Regions from separate parts of the Streptomyces sp. NPDC094147 genome, predicted to be linked through region 2. Evidence: predicted binding sites of a transcription regulator. Region 2 holds the regulator's gene; the other holds the start of a gene.
The links. Region 2 encodes HrcA, which represses chaperone genes, less so after heat shock. Its sites were predicted from a motif close to TTNGCACTCNGNNNNNCNGAGTGCNAA; they were not measured.
Positions count from the first base shown of each region.

Region 1: groES (co-chaperone GroES) is a predicted target of HrcA. The motif match lies at 5,015-5,041, and genes of this name have one in related genera.

Region 1 covers NZ_JBIWHT010000003.1:276,659-284,185, forward strand. The annotation lists gene ACIQ8J_RS08755 (VOC family protein) at 298-774, shown strand; gene ACIQ8J_RS08760 (HD domain-containing protein) at 845-1,459, shown strand; gene ACIQ8J_RS08765 (hypothetical protein) at 1,592-2,212, shown strand; gene ACIQ8J_RS08770 (hypothetical protein) at 2,280-2,645, shown strand; gene ACIQ8J_RS08775 (methyltransferase domain-containing protein) at 2,642-4,051, opposite strand; gene ACIQ8J_RS08780 (polysaccharide deacetylase family protein) at 4,050-4,961, shown strand; gene groES (co-chaperone GroES) at 5,188-5,496, shown strand; gene groL (chaperonin GroEL) at 5,612-7,240, shown strand; gene ACIQ8J_RS08795 (hydroxyacid dehydrogenase) at 7,326-7,527, opposite strand, start outside.
Region 2 covers NZ_JBIWHT010000001.1:780,446-787,972, forward strand. The annotation lists gene ACIQ8J_RS03590 (ribonuclease Z) at 1-226, opposite strand, end outside; gene ACIQ8J_RS03595 (histidine triad nucleotide-binding protein) at 249-608, opposite strand; gene ACIQ8J_RS03600 (hypothetical protein) at 881-1,399, opposite strand; gene ACIQ8J_RS03605 (16S rRNA (uracil(1498)-N(3))-methyltransferase) at 1,636-2,382, opposite strand; gene ACIQ8J_RS03610 (nitronate monooxygenase) at 2,379-3,470, opposite strand; gene dnaJ (molecular chaperone DnaJ) at 3,712-4,848, opposite strand; gene hrcA (heat-inducible transcriptional repressor HrcA) at 4,849-5,868, opposite strand; gene ACIQ8J_RS03625 (MBL fold metallo-hydrolase) at 6,025-6,744, shown strand; gene ACIQ8J_RS03630 (DUF3097 domain-containing protein) at 6,775-7,527, shown strand, end outside.

The DNA.
Region 1 (7,527 bases), on a different contig from region 2:
GGCGCAGCAGGGGCAACAGTTGACGGCATCCCAGGGACGCGCGGGGACGTCCCACCGCCTTGACCTGCGAAACCGCCGGCGTCCCAGACGGCCGAGATTCCCGCGGGACAGCCGGGGCGCGGGGCCCGGCTCCTCGGGAAATGTTGCTGCCCGGTGTCCGCGGTGATGTGCTGGAACGGCCGGGCCGCAGCGGGCACGCGGCGCTCTCGGGACGGTACCGCGATGAGTTCCGCGGGCGGGGCCGGTCTACCTGTTGATGCCGGGCGCACCGGTCCGGCGACGGCAAGGAGGCCGACGATGTCCGCGAAGATCACCCAGAAGATCACCCCCTTCCTCTGGTTCGACAACCAGGCCGAGGAGGCCGCCCACCACTACGTCGCCATCTTCGGCGGCGACGCGCGGGTCCTGGCGGTCACCCACTACACCGAGTCGACCCCCGGCGAGACCGGCTCCGTCATGACCGTCGAGTTCGAGCTCGCGGGGCAGCGTTTCACCGCCCTCAACGGCGGCCCGCAGTTCTCGTTCACCGAGGCGGTCTCGTTCGCGGTGGCCTGCGACGGCCAGGCCGAGATCGACCGGTTCTGGGCGCGGCTCTCCGAGGGCGGCGAAGAGGGGCCCTGCGGCTGGCTGAAGGACAAGTACGGCCTGTCCTGGCAGATCGTCCCCGACGAGCTGCCCCAGCTGCTCGGCCAGGGTGCGGAGAAGTCCGAGCGGGTCGCCGCGGCCATCATGGGGATGAAGAAGCTGGACCTCCAGGCACTGCGGGACGCCTGAACCGAGTGGCCGGATCCCGCGGCATACCCTGAGGTCGCCGCGGGCGCCGGGCCCGCGCGGGGAGGGGACCATGACAGGGTTCAGCACGCACGTCGCCGGGGTGGAGATACCCGCGGGCCGGGCCGCGGAGGCCGCCCGGACGGTGTGCGCCGAGTACGCCGACGAGGCGCTGCGCCACCACTCGGTACGGTCGTACGTCTTCGGCGCCGCCTATGCGAAGGAGCGCCAACTCGCTTTCGACGCCGAGCTGTTGTACGTCTCGGCGCTCCTGCACGACCTCGCGCTGACCCCGCCCTTCGACAGCCACACCCTGCCCTTCGAGGAGGCCGGCGGCCATCTCGCCAGGGTGTTCACGGACGGGCTCGGCTGGGACACGGCCCGGCGGGACCGGGCGGCCGAGATCATCGTGCTGCACATGCGGGACGACGTGTCACCGGAGCAGGACGTGGAGAGCCACCTCCTCCAGATCGGCACGACCGCCGACGTCTCCGGCGGCGGACTCGGCGCATTCGACGCGGAGTTCACGGCCGAGCTGCTGCGCCACCACCCGCGGGTGGGGTTCTCCGCCGCCTTCGTCGCCCTCTTCCAGGACCAGGCGGTACGCAAGCCGAAGTGCGCGGCGGCCGCCCTGGTCGCGGGCGACTGGGCGGACCGCGTCGCGGCCCATCCGCTGGAACGGGGATGAGGGGGCCGGGCCGCTGGTGAGGGGTGCCTCGGCCTCTCCGGCGCCCGCCGGGGGATCGATCCCGGCCAACCGGCCCGAGCATGACCGAGGCTGGGCGGCGGGCCCCGTTCCGCCCCCGCTAATCTCTGCCGCATGTCGTCCCGCTCGCCGCTGCCGCCGCCCCCGCCTCCGGTAGAGATACGCGCCTGGCGCGACCGCAACGCGCTGCTCGCCGACCGGGCGCAGGTCCTGGACGCCCTGGTCAAGGGGTACTTGGGGGCCGGGCGGCTCGGGCTGCTCTGGCTGTGGGCGGCGCTTTTCGCGCTCGGCTGGTCGCTGGTCGGCACCGCGCTCACCTCCCTCACCGACTTCCTCACCGCGATCGTCGGCGGGGTGTTCCTGGTGCTCGGACTCGGCGTGATGGTCCCCACCGGTATGGCCGTCGGGTTCGGGCTGCGCAAGGACCGCCGGATCCATGAACTCCTGCGCCAATGGGCCGAGTTGGACCGCGATCCGATACTCGACCGCAACCTGCGCAGGCCCGGCCTGAGCCTGGCCTGGCTGCTGCCGTCGGCGGTGCTGTGCGCGGTCGGCCTCGCCGTCTGCCTGGTGCTGCCCGCGACCGCCGACCCGGGCCACGACACGTACGCCCTCGTCATCTACGGCATGGGCCTCGGCCTCATCTGCTGGCTCACCGGCCTGATCGGCGTCGTGAAGGCCGCCGCGCACCGGCGCTGGGTACTGCGCTCGCTGACCGGCGGCGCACCCCGCTGAACCCCGGCCTATCCTGGGGGTGCCGTCGCGGACAGGCGGTGGCGCAACCGGGGGAAGGACGGCCCACATGGCCTGGTACTGGTGGATCCTGATCGTTTTCTGGATGGGCGGCTTCGGCTGGGCGATCGACAACGCCCGCACCGCGCTGCGCACCCGGCACGAGCGGAAGATGGAACGCCTTGAGGCGGCCAAGCAGGAGCGGCTCGCCGTGGAGGCCGCGCACAAGCCGCCGGAGCCGGTCTGCGGCTGCACCCATCACCTCGCCAAGCACGACAAGCAGGGCAAGTGCCACGAGCGGGTCGAGGTCCCGGTCGCCTGGGACGAGAACAAGAAGCCGCTGCGCTTCGAATCGGCCCAGTGCAACTGCCAGCAGTACGTGGGCCCCCAGCCGCTCTCCCAGGTGTACGCGGACGAGCTGACCGACCTCGACTAGGCGCTCCGCGGGAAGCGGCGTTCGCCGGCCGCGGCTCCACCGGACACCCCCTGGTCGCGCGGCACCGGGCGCCCGATCAGCATCGTCGGGGCCCCCGCGACCCGGGTCAGGAAGACCGTGGCCGCGTTCGGGCCCTGGGGCTTCACCTTGCGGCGCACCTCCTCCGGCTCCACGGCCGAGCCGCGCTTCTTCACCGTCAGGACACCCACCTCGCGCTCCCGCAGCAGCGCCTTCAACTTCTTCATGTTGAACGGGAGTTGATCGGTGATCTCGTACGCCGAGGTGTACGGGGACGCGTACGGCTCGTCGCTCGTCACATACGCGATCGTCTCGTCGATCAGCCGGCCGCCGCTCCGTTCCACGATCTCGGCGACCAGATGCGCGCGGATGACGGCGCCGTCCGGCTCGTACAGATAGCGGCCGACCGGGCCCACCGGCGGGGCGGGGAGCGGGCCGGTCGCCGACAGGGCGGCGGCCCCGGGCAGCAGGGTGGCGCGGACCGCGCCCGGCCGCACACCGGTGCCGAACCACAGCACCGCTTCCTTCACATCGCCCCCGTCCGAGATCCACTCGGCCTCGGCCTGCGGCGGGATCGCCTCGTGCGGGATGCCGGGGGCGATCTTCAGGGCGGCGAAGGGGGCTGCGAGGGCCGCCGAAATCGCCCACGAGAGCGGGGGCGAGTACGCCTCCGGGTCGAAGATGCGCCCACCCGTCGCCCGACCACCGCCCCTCACCGACGCGCTTCGCGCGGCCCCTCCTTGTCTGCCGCCTCGCCTCGCCGGGTCCACGAAGACCGCGTCGTACGGGCTCGTGTCGATGTCGGTGACATCCGCGCAGCGCACCTCGATCAGGCCGCCGAGGCCCAGCGCCTCCGCGTTCGCGCGGGCGACGGCCGCCGTCAGCGGGTCGCGGTCGACCGCGAGGACGGAGATTCCGGCCCGCGCAAGGGCCAGCGCGTCGCCGCCGATGCCGCAGCACAGGTCCGCGACGCCGCGCACGCCGCGCGAGGCGAAGATCTCCGCGCGGTGGGCGGCGACCGAGGCGCGGGTCGACTGCTCGACGCCGTTGGGCGTGAAGAACATCCGGTGCGCGTCCACCGCGCCGAACTTCGCCACCGCCCGCTGCCGCAGCCGCGCCTGCCCGAGCGCCGCCGACACCAGCCCCGCGTCGTGCTCGCGGCGCAGCCGGGTGGCGACCGCCAGTTCCTGGGACGGGTCGTACTCCCGCAGCGATGCGAGCAGGGCGCGGCCCTCGCCGGTCAGCAGGAGGGAGAAGGTGTCGAGGTCGTTCACCCCGTCATTGTCGTCCAGCCGCCGTGCCGGTGTGGGCCAGGCGGGCGATGGTGCGCCCGCCTGGCGGTGTCGTACGGCTCGCGGGGGCCCGGCCCTGACAGGATGCGGCGCCATGCGACTAGTAGGACAAAAGGGTAAATCTCTCAGATCCCGCACCGCGGCCGCCTCTGCCGCCGCGGTGCTCGCCGCCGCTCTGCTCGCCTCCGGATGCTCCGCCGAGGACGGCGACACCGGACGGCCGGGAGCCCAGGGCGCCAAAGGCCCCGCCGGCTCCCTCGCCGACTACTCCGAGCAGCTCAGGCGCGCCGAGGACGCCCGGCTGGCGGCGGTCAGGAAGTGGGGGCTCGACAAGCCGCCCCTGCTCGCGCCCGCGCCGCCCGCCGTCAAGCCGAGGATCACCAACCGGAAGGGGTTCGAGACGGACGGGGGCGACTCGCTGCCGCCCGTCTTCACCACCGTGCCGACCAAGGAGAAGATCGTCTTCCTGACGATCGACGACGGCGCGGAGAAGGACCCCCAGTTCCTGAAGATGATGCAGGAACTCCGCATCCCCTACAGCGCGTTCCTCAGCGACTACCTCGTCAAGGACGACCACACGTACTTCCGGAAGATGCAGAGCCTCGGGGTCACGCTCAACAACCACACCCTCAACCACCGCTACATGCCCGCGCTCTCCTACGACGAGCAGCGGCACGAGATCTGCGACCAGCAGGACAAGATCGGCCAGTGGGCGGGCCAGCGGCCCAGGCTGTTCCGGCCGCCGTACGGCAACTACAACGAGGACACCCTGAGGGCCGCCCAGTCCTGCGGGATCCAGGCCGCGCCGCTGTGGGCGGAGGAGGCCTTCACCGACCACATGGAATGGCGCGAGTGGGACCGCGATCTGCACCCCGGCGACATCGTCCTGAGCCACTTCCGCGGGCGCCAGGACTGGAACGGCACGATGGCCGACATGGTCCGGCAGGTGATGAAGGTGATCACCGACAAGGGGTACGCGGTGGCCAGGCTGGAGGACTACGTATGACCGCGGCGGCGGCGCCCGGGAGCCCCGCGAGGATCCGCCGCGGAGGTAGGAGATTGGCACTCCGCTTGACCGAGTGCTAATCACCGTCCTAGTCTCGCTTCTGGCACTCCCCACCGGAGAGTGCCAACACAGCGACGGGCAGGTCCGGCACCCGCGACGACGGATCCACCTGGTCGCCACCCCAAACAGTTAACCCCGTGAGATCTCCGAAGGGGGAGACCGGATCGTGACGACCGCCAGCTCCAAGGTTGCCATCAAGCCGCTCGAGGACCGCATTGTGGTCCAGCCGCTCGACGCCGAGCAGACCACGGCCTCCGGCCTGGTCATTCCGGACACCGCGAAGGAGAAGCCCCAGGAGGGTGCTGTCCTCGCCGTGGGCCCGGGTCGCTTCGAGAACGGCGAGCGCCTGCCGCTCGACGTCCAGGTCGGCGACATCGTGCTGTACAGCAAGTACGGCGGCACCGAGGTGAAGTACAACGGCGACGAGTACCTCGTCCTCTCGGCTCGCGACGTGCTCGCGATCATCGAGAAGTAATTCACCTCGAAGCGAATGCTTTGAGTTCTGCGCCCCTGGTCACCCCGCTGATTGCCGGGCGGCGAGGGGCGCAGTTTCGTTAACCCGAGTTTTCCGAGAGGGCTGAACCGCTCCCATGGCGAAGATCCTGAAGTTCGACGAGGACGCCCGTCGCGCCCTTGAGCGCGGCGTCAACAAGCTTGCCGACACGGTGAAGGTGACGATCGGCCCCAAGGGCCGCAACGTCGTCATCGACAAGAAGTTCGGCGCTCCCACCATCACCAACGACGGTGTCACCATCGCGCGCGAGGTCGAGCTCGACGACCCGTACGAGAACCTGGGCGCCCAGCTCGTCAAGGAGGTGGCGACCAAGACCAACGACATCGCGGGTGACGGCACCACCACCGCGACCGTGCTGGCCCAGGCGCTGGTCCGCGAGGGCCTGCGCAACGTCGCCGCCGGCGCCTCCCCGGCCGCCCTGAAGAAGGGCATCGACGCCGCGGTCAAGGCCGTGTCCGACGAGCTCCTCGCGACCGCCCGTCCGATCGAGGACAAGACCGACATCGCCGCCGTCGCCGCGCTGTCCGCCCAGGACAAGCAGATCGGCGAGCTCATCGCCGAGGCCATGGACAAGGTCGGCAAGGACGGTGTCATCACCGTCGAGGAGTCCAACACCTTCGGTGTCGAGCTTGAGTTCACCGAGGGCATGGCCTTCGACAAGGGCTACCTGTCGCACTACATGGTCACCGACCAGGAGCGTATGGAGGCCGTCCTCGACGACCCGTACATCCTGATCAACCAGGGCAAGATCTCCTCGATCCAGGACCTGCTGCCGCTCCTGGAGAAGGTCATCCAGGCCGGCTCCTCCAAGCCGCTCCTGATCATCGCCGAGGACGTCGAGGGCGAGGCGCTCTCCACCCTGGTCGTCAACAAGATCCGCGGCACGTTCAACGCCGTGGCCGTCAAGGCCCCCGGTTTCGGCGACCGCCGCAAGGCGATGCTCCAGGACATGGCCACCCTCACCGGTGCCACCGTCATCGCCGAAGAGGTCGGCCTCAAGCTGGACCAGGCCGGCCTTGAGGTGCTCGGCACCGCCCGCCGCGTCACCATCACCAAGGACGACACCACCATCGTCGACGGTGGCGGCAACTCCGGTGACGTCGAGGGCCGCATCGTCCAGATCAAGGCCGAGATCGAGGCCACGGACTCCGACTGGGACCGCGAGAAGCTCCAGGAGCGCCTCGCGAAGCTGGCCGGCGGCGTGTGCGTGATCAAGGTCGGCGCCGCCACCGAGGTCGAGCTCAAGGAGCGCAAGCACCGTCTGGAGGACGCCATCTCCGCGACCCGCGCCGCGGTCGAGGAGGGCATCGTCTCCGGTGGTGGCTCCGCCCTGGTGCACGCCGCCAAGATCCTTGAGGGCAACCTCGACAAGACCGGCGACGAGGCCACCGGTGTCGCGGTCGTGCGCCGCGCCGTCGTCGAGCCGCTGCGCTGGATCGCCGAGAACGCCGGCCTGGAGGGCTACGTCATCACCTCCAAGGTGAGCGAGCTGGAGAAGGGCTTCGGCTTCAACGCCGCGACCGGCGAGTACGGCGACCTGGTCAAGGCCGGCGTCATCGACCCGGTCAAGGTCACCCGCTCCGCCCTGGAGAACGCCGCCTCCATCGCCTCGCTGCTCCTGACGACCGAGACCCTGGTCGTCGAGAAGCCGGCCGAGGAAGAGGCCGACGCGGGCCACGGCCACGGTCACGGCCACTCCCACTGACGCACCAAGTCAGCGGCAGTAGTACGTAGTTGAGGCCCGGCACCCCCTTCGGGGGGTGCCGGGCCTCGGCGTTGGTGGACACCCCCTAGGCCGACCGCCCCAGTGACATCGGATGGACCGGATCCGCGAACGGCAGCCCCGCCGCGAAGCGCTCCACCTCGTCCAGGGCCTGATCCGCCATCCGGTGCAGTTCGTTGCCGAGCGAGCCCGCGATGTGCGGGGTCAGCAGGACGTTGGGCAGGTCGTACAACGGGGATTCGCGGGGCGGCAGTTCGGGCTCTGTCACG
Region 2 (7,527 bases):
TCACCCCGGCCAGGCCCAGCGAGTGGTCGCCGTGGAAGTGCGTGACACAGATCCGGTTGATGTCGTGGGCGGCGACCCCGGCCCGCAGCATCTGCCGCTGAGTGCCCTCGCCGGGGTCGAAGAGGATGCCCTCGCCGTCCCAGCGCAGCAGATAGCCGTTGTGGTTGCGGTGCCGGGTGGGAACCTGGCTGGCGGTGCCGAGCACCACCAATTCACGTACGGACACGGTTGGTTGCCTGTTCGCCCTGCTATCCGGGCGGCCACTGGAGGCCGCGTCCGCCCAGCACGTGCGCATGGGCGTGGAACACGGTCTGCCCGGCGCCGCTGCCGGTGTTGAAGACGATCCGGTAGCCGCTCTGGTCGACCTTCTCCTCGCGGGCGACCTCCCCGGCCTCGCGCACCACGTCGGCCAGGATCGCCGGTTCGGCGGCGGCGAGCGAGGCGGCGTCCGGGTGGTGAACCTTGGGGATGACCAGGACGTGGCTCGGCGCCTGGGGGTTTATGTCGCGGAAGGCGACGGTCGTCGCGGTCTCCCGGACGACGGTCGCCGGGACATCGCCCGAGACGATCTTGCAGAACAGGCAGTCGGCCTGCGGCTCTCCGGCCACGGTCCGGTCCTCCTTGGTCGCGTTGATCAGGTAACCGCATGCTACTCAACGCGTTCTAGCGGAGGCGCGGAGCGCTGCCACCGGGGTGGAGCGTGGCTTGGCGTGTATCGCTGCTTGCCCGAGGGGTGCTGCTTGTCGTGGATCGCTGGGTGCCCGAGGGGTGCGCTACGTACGTGGATCGCCACTTGCCCGAGGGGCGCTGCTCGTCGCGGACCGCTGCTTGCCCGAAGGGCGCGCTACGTACGTGGATCGCCACTTGCCCGAAGGGCGCGCTACTTGCCGTGGAAGGACTCCGTCACCGTGACGGTCACCGTGACCGTGGGGTTGCCGCGCGGGCCGGGTGACGCGGGGCCGGCGGTCGGGGCGGGGGCGTCGCAGTTGCCCAGGACACTGCTGCGGAAGACGGTCCTGCCGGCGACCTTGGCGGTCAGGTCGCCTTTCACGCAACGGCCTTGGAGCTCCTGCGTGACCTTTCCGTCGACGGTGATCTTCTTGCCGTCCTTGGTCTCGCCCTGGCAGCTCACGTCGGCGACCTGCTTCGTGGTGCTGCCCGCCGAAGGGGTCGGGCCGGCGCCCCCGTTGAGGTTCGCGTTGCAGGTCAGCCACTTCACGTCGACGTGGTCGTGGCCCAGCGCGGTGGTCGCGGTCTGCTGCGTGGTGATCGCCACGGCGGCGGAGTTGAGCCCGCCGACGGGGTCGCAGGCGACGGCCCCGCCGATCGCCAGCGCGGCCGCGGTCGCGGCGAGCAGGGTGCGGTGTGCGGTGCGGCGGTACGACCTCTTGGCCCCCATGAGCGCCAGGGTGCCACCGTCGCACCCGGGTGCGGTAGACCCCTTGTGGCCATCCCGGCCCCTTCCGGCTGCCGCCCGGTGGGCACGGGGCTCCGCCCCGGACCCCGCTCCTCAAGCTCCCCCAAGGCCTTAAGGGCCAGGGAGGGACCCCCACGAGGGGCTGACTTTTGCCCGCCAGGGCCCTGTTCGCCACGCAGGCCGTTTCGCCCGCCCAGGGCGTCACATGCGGGGGGGGGTTACGACCAGCGGCCCGTGCGGCCCATCAGGAGGGCCGCTGCCACCGTGCCCGCTGTCGAGGTGCGCAGGACGCTGCGGCCCAGGCGGTACGGCTTGGCTCCGGCCTGGGCGAAGGTGGCCAGTTCGTCCGGGGAGACGCCGCCCTCGGGGCCCACCACCAGGACGATCTCGCCGTGCTCGGGCAGTGCGGCCGTGGCCAGCGCGTCGGAGGCGCAATCGCGGTCCTCGTGCAGGACCACCGCCAGGTCGGCCCCGGCGAGCAGCGCCGCCACCTGCTTGGTGGTCATCGCCTCGGACACCTCGGGGAACCGCACCCGGCGCGACTGCTTGCCCGCCTCGCGGGCCGTACTGCGCCATTTGGCAAGGGACTTGAGGCCGCGCTCACCCTTCCACTGGGTGATGCAGCGCGCGGCCTGCCACGGCACGATCGCGTCGACGCCCGTCTCGGTCATCGTCTCGACGGCGACCTCGCCCCGGTCGCCCTTGGGCAGCGCCTGGACCACGGTGATCCGTACCGCGGGCTCGTCCTCGGTCGCGCACCCGCCGGTGATCCGTACCACCAGGCGGTCCTTGCCCTCGGCGGCGACGACCACGGCGTCCGCCCAGGTCCCGCGGCCGTCGGTCAGGGTGACCTCCTCATCCGCGCGCAGCCGCTTGACGGAGACGGCGTGCCGCCCCTCCGCCCCGTCCAGGACGAACTCGCCGCCGCCCGGCACCTTGTCGACGACGAAGACCGGGGCGGTCATGACGCACTCCTCATGTTCCTCAGATTCTGCAGTGTCGCGGTCAACTCGGCGCCCGCGGCGTCGAGTTCGTCGGCCAGCACCTCGACGAGGCGGCCGGCCGGAAGGTCCCGGGCGAGCCGGTGGCCCTGCCCGGCCCAGAGCGCCATCCCCTGGGCGTCACCGGCCCCGGCCGCCGCCTTGCGCAGGTCCGCGGTGAGCTGGTGCACCTGGGGATAGGCGGCGGGGGCGTACGGTCCGTGCTCCCGCATGAACCGGTTCACCAGTCCGCGCGCGGGTCGCCCGGAGAACGCCCTCGTCAACTCCGTACGGACGAAAAGGGGGTTGGTCAGCGCCTGCTTGTGCAGCACGTTCGCGCCGGACTCCGGGCAGACCAGGAACGCCGTGCCGAGCTGCGCCGCGTCCGCGCCGGCCGCGAGCACCGCCGCGATCTGCGCGCCGCGCATCAGGCCGCCCGCCGCGACGATCGGCAGCCGGACCGTCTCCTTGACGAGCGCGATCAGCGTGAGCAGTCCGATACCGGCCCCGCCGGTCTGCGGATCGTCCCGGTAGGTGCCCTGGTGGCCGCCCGCCTCGACGCCCTGCACACACACCGCGTCCGCCCCGGCCCGCTGCGCGGTCTGCGCTTCCTGGGGGGTGGTCACGGTGACGATCGTGTACGTGCCGACCTTCGCGAAGGCGTCGAGCACCGCGCGCTCGGGGCAGCCGAAGGTGAACGAAACCACCGGTACCGGGTCTTCGCGCAGGATCGCCAGCTTGGCCTCGTAGTTGTCGTCGCCCCCGGCGTCGGCGTCGCCCAGCGGTGTCTCGTACCAGGAGGCCTCGCCCGCGAGCTGGTGCCGGTAGACCTCGATGGCGGCGGGGTCGGTGTGCGGGTCCTGGGGCATGAACAGGTTGACTCCGAAGGGCTGGTTCGTCAGCCCGCGCATCTGCTTGATCTCCTGGTACATGCCGTCGGCGGTCTTGTACCCGGCGGCGAGGAATCCGAGCCCGCCGGCCTCGGAGACGGCTGCGGCCAGTGCCGGACCGGAGGCGCCGCCCGCCATGGGCGCCTGCACGATCGGATACCGGCAGAGATCGGTCAAAGCCATGTCCGCATCGTGCCATGTGGTTGCTCTCGCGCCGAATCGCCTCTTCCGCCCGGGGTGGTGGGGCCGACCACCCTGCTCGGGGGCTCCGCCCCCGAACCCCCGCTCCGCAAACTCCCCCAAGGCCTTAAGGGCCAGGGAGGGACCCCCACGAGGGGCTGACTTTTGCCGCCCGGCATCGCGAGGAGGGGCCGGCTTTCCCGGTACTGCCCGGGAAAGCCGGCCCCTCCTCGTTTCTTTCGGCTCAGCGGCCGTTGAACGCGTCCTTCAGGCGGGAGAACAGGCCCTGCTGGCCCGGCTGGAACTGGCCCGTGGGGCGTTCCTCGCCGCGGAGTTTGGCCAGTTGGCGCAGGAGCTCCTCCTGCTGGGGGTCCAGCTTGCTCGGGGTCAGGACCTCGACGTGCACGATGAGGTCGCCCCGGCCGCCGCCGCGCAGATGCGTGATGCCCCGGCCGTGCAGCGGGATGGACTGGCCGGACTGGGTGCCCGGACGGATGTCCACCTCCTCCATGCCGTCGAGCGTCTGGAGCGGCACCTTCGTGCCGAGCGACGCCGCCGTCATCGGGATGGTGACCGTGCAGTGCAGGTCGTCGCCGCGGCGCTGGAACACGTCGTGCGGGAGTTCGTGGATCTCCACGTACAGGTCGCCGGCGGGGCCGCCGCCGGGGCCGACCTCGCCCTCGCCCGCGAGCTGGATCCGGGTGCCGTTGTCGACACCGGCCGGGATCTTCACGGTGAGCGTGCGGCGCGAGCGGATGCGGCCGTCGCCCGCGCACTCCGGGCACGGGGTGGGGACCACGGTGCCGAAGCCCTGGCACTGGGGGCAGGGGCGCGAGGTCATGACCTGGCCCAGGAAGGACCGGGTGACCTGGGACACCTCGCCGCGGCCGCGGCACATGTCACAGGTCTGCGCGGAGGTGCCGGGAGCGGCGCCCTCGCCCGAGCAGGTCGTGCACACCACGGCGGTGTCGACCTGGATCTCCTTGGTGGTGCCGAAGGCCGCCTCGTTGAGGTCGATCTCCAGGCGGATCATGGCGTCCTGGCCGCGGCGGGTCCGCGAGCGAGGGCCGCGCTGCGAGGCCGTGCCGAAGAAGGCGTCCATGATGTCCGAGAAGTTGCCGAAGCCACCGGCTCCGAAGCCCCCGGCACCGCCGCCGCCCGACGACGACAGCGGGTCGCCGCCGAGGTCGTACACCTGCTTCTTCTGCGGGTCGGAGAGCACCTCGTAAGCGGCGTTGATCTCCTTGAACCGCTCCTGGGTCTTGGGGTCGGGGTTCACATCGGGGTGAAGTTCCCTCGCCAGCCTCCGGAAGGCCTTCTTGATCTCGTCCTGAGATGCGTCGCGGCGCACGCCGAGTACGGCGTAGTAGTCCGTGGCCACTTACGACTCCGCCAGGATCTGTCCGACGTAACGTGCCACTGCGCGTACCGCTCCCATCGTTCCGGGGTAATCCATGCGGGTCGGTCCGACCACGCCGAGTTTGGCGACCGCCTCGCCGCCGGAACCGTAGCCGACCGATACGACGGACGTGGAGTTCAGTCCCTCGTGGGCGTTGTTCTCGTGCCCGATGCGTACGGTCATGCCCGATTCCTTGGCCTCGCCGAGCAGCTTGAGGAGCACGACCTGCTCCTCCAGCGCCTCCAGCACCGGCCTGATGGTCAGCGGGAAGTCGTGTCCGAAGCGGGTGAGATTGGCGGTGCCGCCGATCATCAGCCGCTCCTCGGTCTCTTCGACCAGGGTTTCGAGGAGGGTGGCGAGGACCGTCGAAACGGTTCCTCGGTCCTCCGGTTCAAAGGACTCCGACAAGTCCTGCACGAGCTGCGGCACGTCCGCGAAGCGGCGCCCCACCACCCGTGCGTTGAGCCGGGCCCGCAGGTCCGCGAGCGAGGCGTCGCCGAACGGCGCCGGGCAGTCGACCATGCGCTGCTCGACCCGCCCGGTGTCGGTGATCAGCACCAGCATCAGCCGGGCCGGGGCGAGCGAGAGGAGCTCCACGTGCCGCACCGTCGAGCGGGTCAGCGACGGGTACTGCACGACGGCCACCTGCCGGGTCAGCTGCGCGAGCAGCCGCACCGTACGGGCGACGACGTCGTCCAGGTCGACGGCGCTGTCCAGGAAGTTCTGGATCGCGCGGCGCTCGGGCGACGACAGGGGCTTGACACCGGCGAGCCGGTCGACGAAGAGCCGGTAGCCCTTGTCGGTCGGGATCCGGCCGGCGCTGGTGTGGGGCTGGGCGATGAAGCCCTCCTCCTCCAGTACCGCCATGTCGTTGCGCACGGTCGCCGGCGAGACGCCCAGGGCGTGCCGCTCGGTCAGGGCCTTGGACCCCACCGGCTCCTCGGTGCCGACATAGTCCTGGACGATGGCGCGCAGCACTTCGAGCCTGCGTTCACTGAGCATCGCGCACACCTCCAGTTGCCATCCGTTTGGCACTCGCTGTGTTCGAGTGCCAGCAATCCCCCCGGTCAGTGTACGGCCGACCGGTACGCCCCTAGCAAGGGCGGCCGACCACGCTACCGTGCGACGTCACCGGGGGATTGCGGATAGCGTCGCGTCATGGACGTCAATTGGGAAGAGTTCGGCTGGGAGCGCCTGGGTGACGGGGTGGGCCGCAGGCGCCTGCCCGGCTGGGACGCCACGGCCGGGCTGGTCTCCGGGGAGCACGGACTCCTCCTGTACGACACCGGCTCGACCCTCCAGGAGGGCGCCGAGCTGCGGGCGCAGGCCGAGGCCCTGTTCGGCCGCCGGGTGACCCATATCGCACTCAGCCACCCGCACTTCGACCACGTCCTCGGCACGGCGGCCTTCGCCGCCGCCGAGGTGTTCGGGGCGGTCGGGATCGAGCGCGCCCTGGACCGCGACGAGCTGCGCGCCGACGCGGCGCGCCAGGGCGTGCCGGACGACGCCGCCGCCGAGGCCGCCGACCTGCTGGTCAGACCGCATCACATGGTGTGCGGCGAGTGGACCCTTGACCTGGGCGGCCGCCAGGTCCTGCTCGCCAACGTGGGCCCCGGCCACTCCGGTCACGACCTGGCGCTCCTGGTCCCGGCGAGCGGCGGATCGCCCGAGATCGTCTTCTGCGGCGACCTGGTCGAGGAGTCGGGCGAGCCCCAGGCGGGCCGGGACGCGGTGGTCTCGCGCTGGCCGGCCGCCCTGGACCGGCTGCTGTCGCTGGGCGGCGAGGACGCGGTGTACGTACCCGGGCACGGCGCGGTGGTGGACGCGGCCTTCGTCCGCGCCCAGCGGGACCAACTCGCGGCCAGGTTCGGCTCGTAGGGGCGGGCGGGCCGCCGTATTCTCTGTCGAATGCGCAGCTACAGCCCTGACCTGACGCCCCCTTGGAAGAAGAAGCAGACCCCCGCGCCGGAGGTCCCCGCGGAGGCCGATCTGGTCGTCGAGGAGATCTCCACGGGGTTCTGCGGAGCCGTGATCCGCTGTGAGAAGACGGCCGAGGGTCCGACGGTCACGCTGGAGGACCGCTTCGGCAAGCACCGCGTCTTCCCGCTCGCGCCGCGCGGCTTCCTGCTGGAGGGCAAGGTGGTCACGCTGGTACGCCCCTCCGCCGCCCCCGTGCGCCCCGCCCGCACCGCCTCCGGATCGCTGGCCGTACCGGGCGCGCGGGCCCGGGTCGCGCGGGCGGGCCGGATCTACGTCGAGGGCCGCCACGACGCGGAGCTGGTGGAGAAGGTGTGGGGCGACGACCTGCGCATCGAGGGCGTGGTGGTCGAGTACCTGGAGGGCATCGACGACCTCCCGGCGATCGTCGCCGAATTCTCCCCCGGCCCGGACGCCCGCCTCGGCGTCCTGGTGGACCACCTGGTCCCGGGCTCGAAGGAGTCCCGCATCGCGGCGTCGGTGACGGATGCGGACGTACTGATCGTCGGCCACCCGTACATCGACGTGTGGGAGGCGGTGAAGCCGTCCTCGGTGGGCATCGCGGCATGGCCGAGGGTGCCCCGGGGCGAGGACTGGAAGACGGGCGTGTGCCGGGCGCTGGGGTGGCCGGACAACACGGGGGCGGCGTGGCAGCACATCCTGTCGAAGGTCCACAGCTACAAG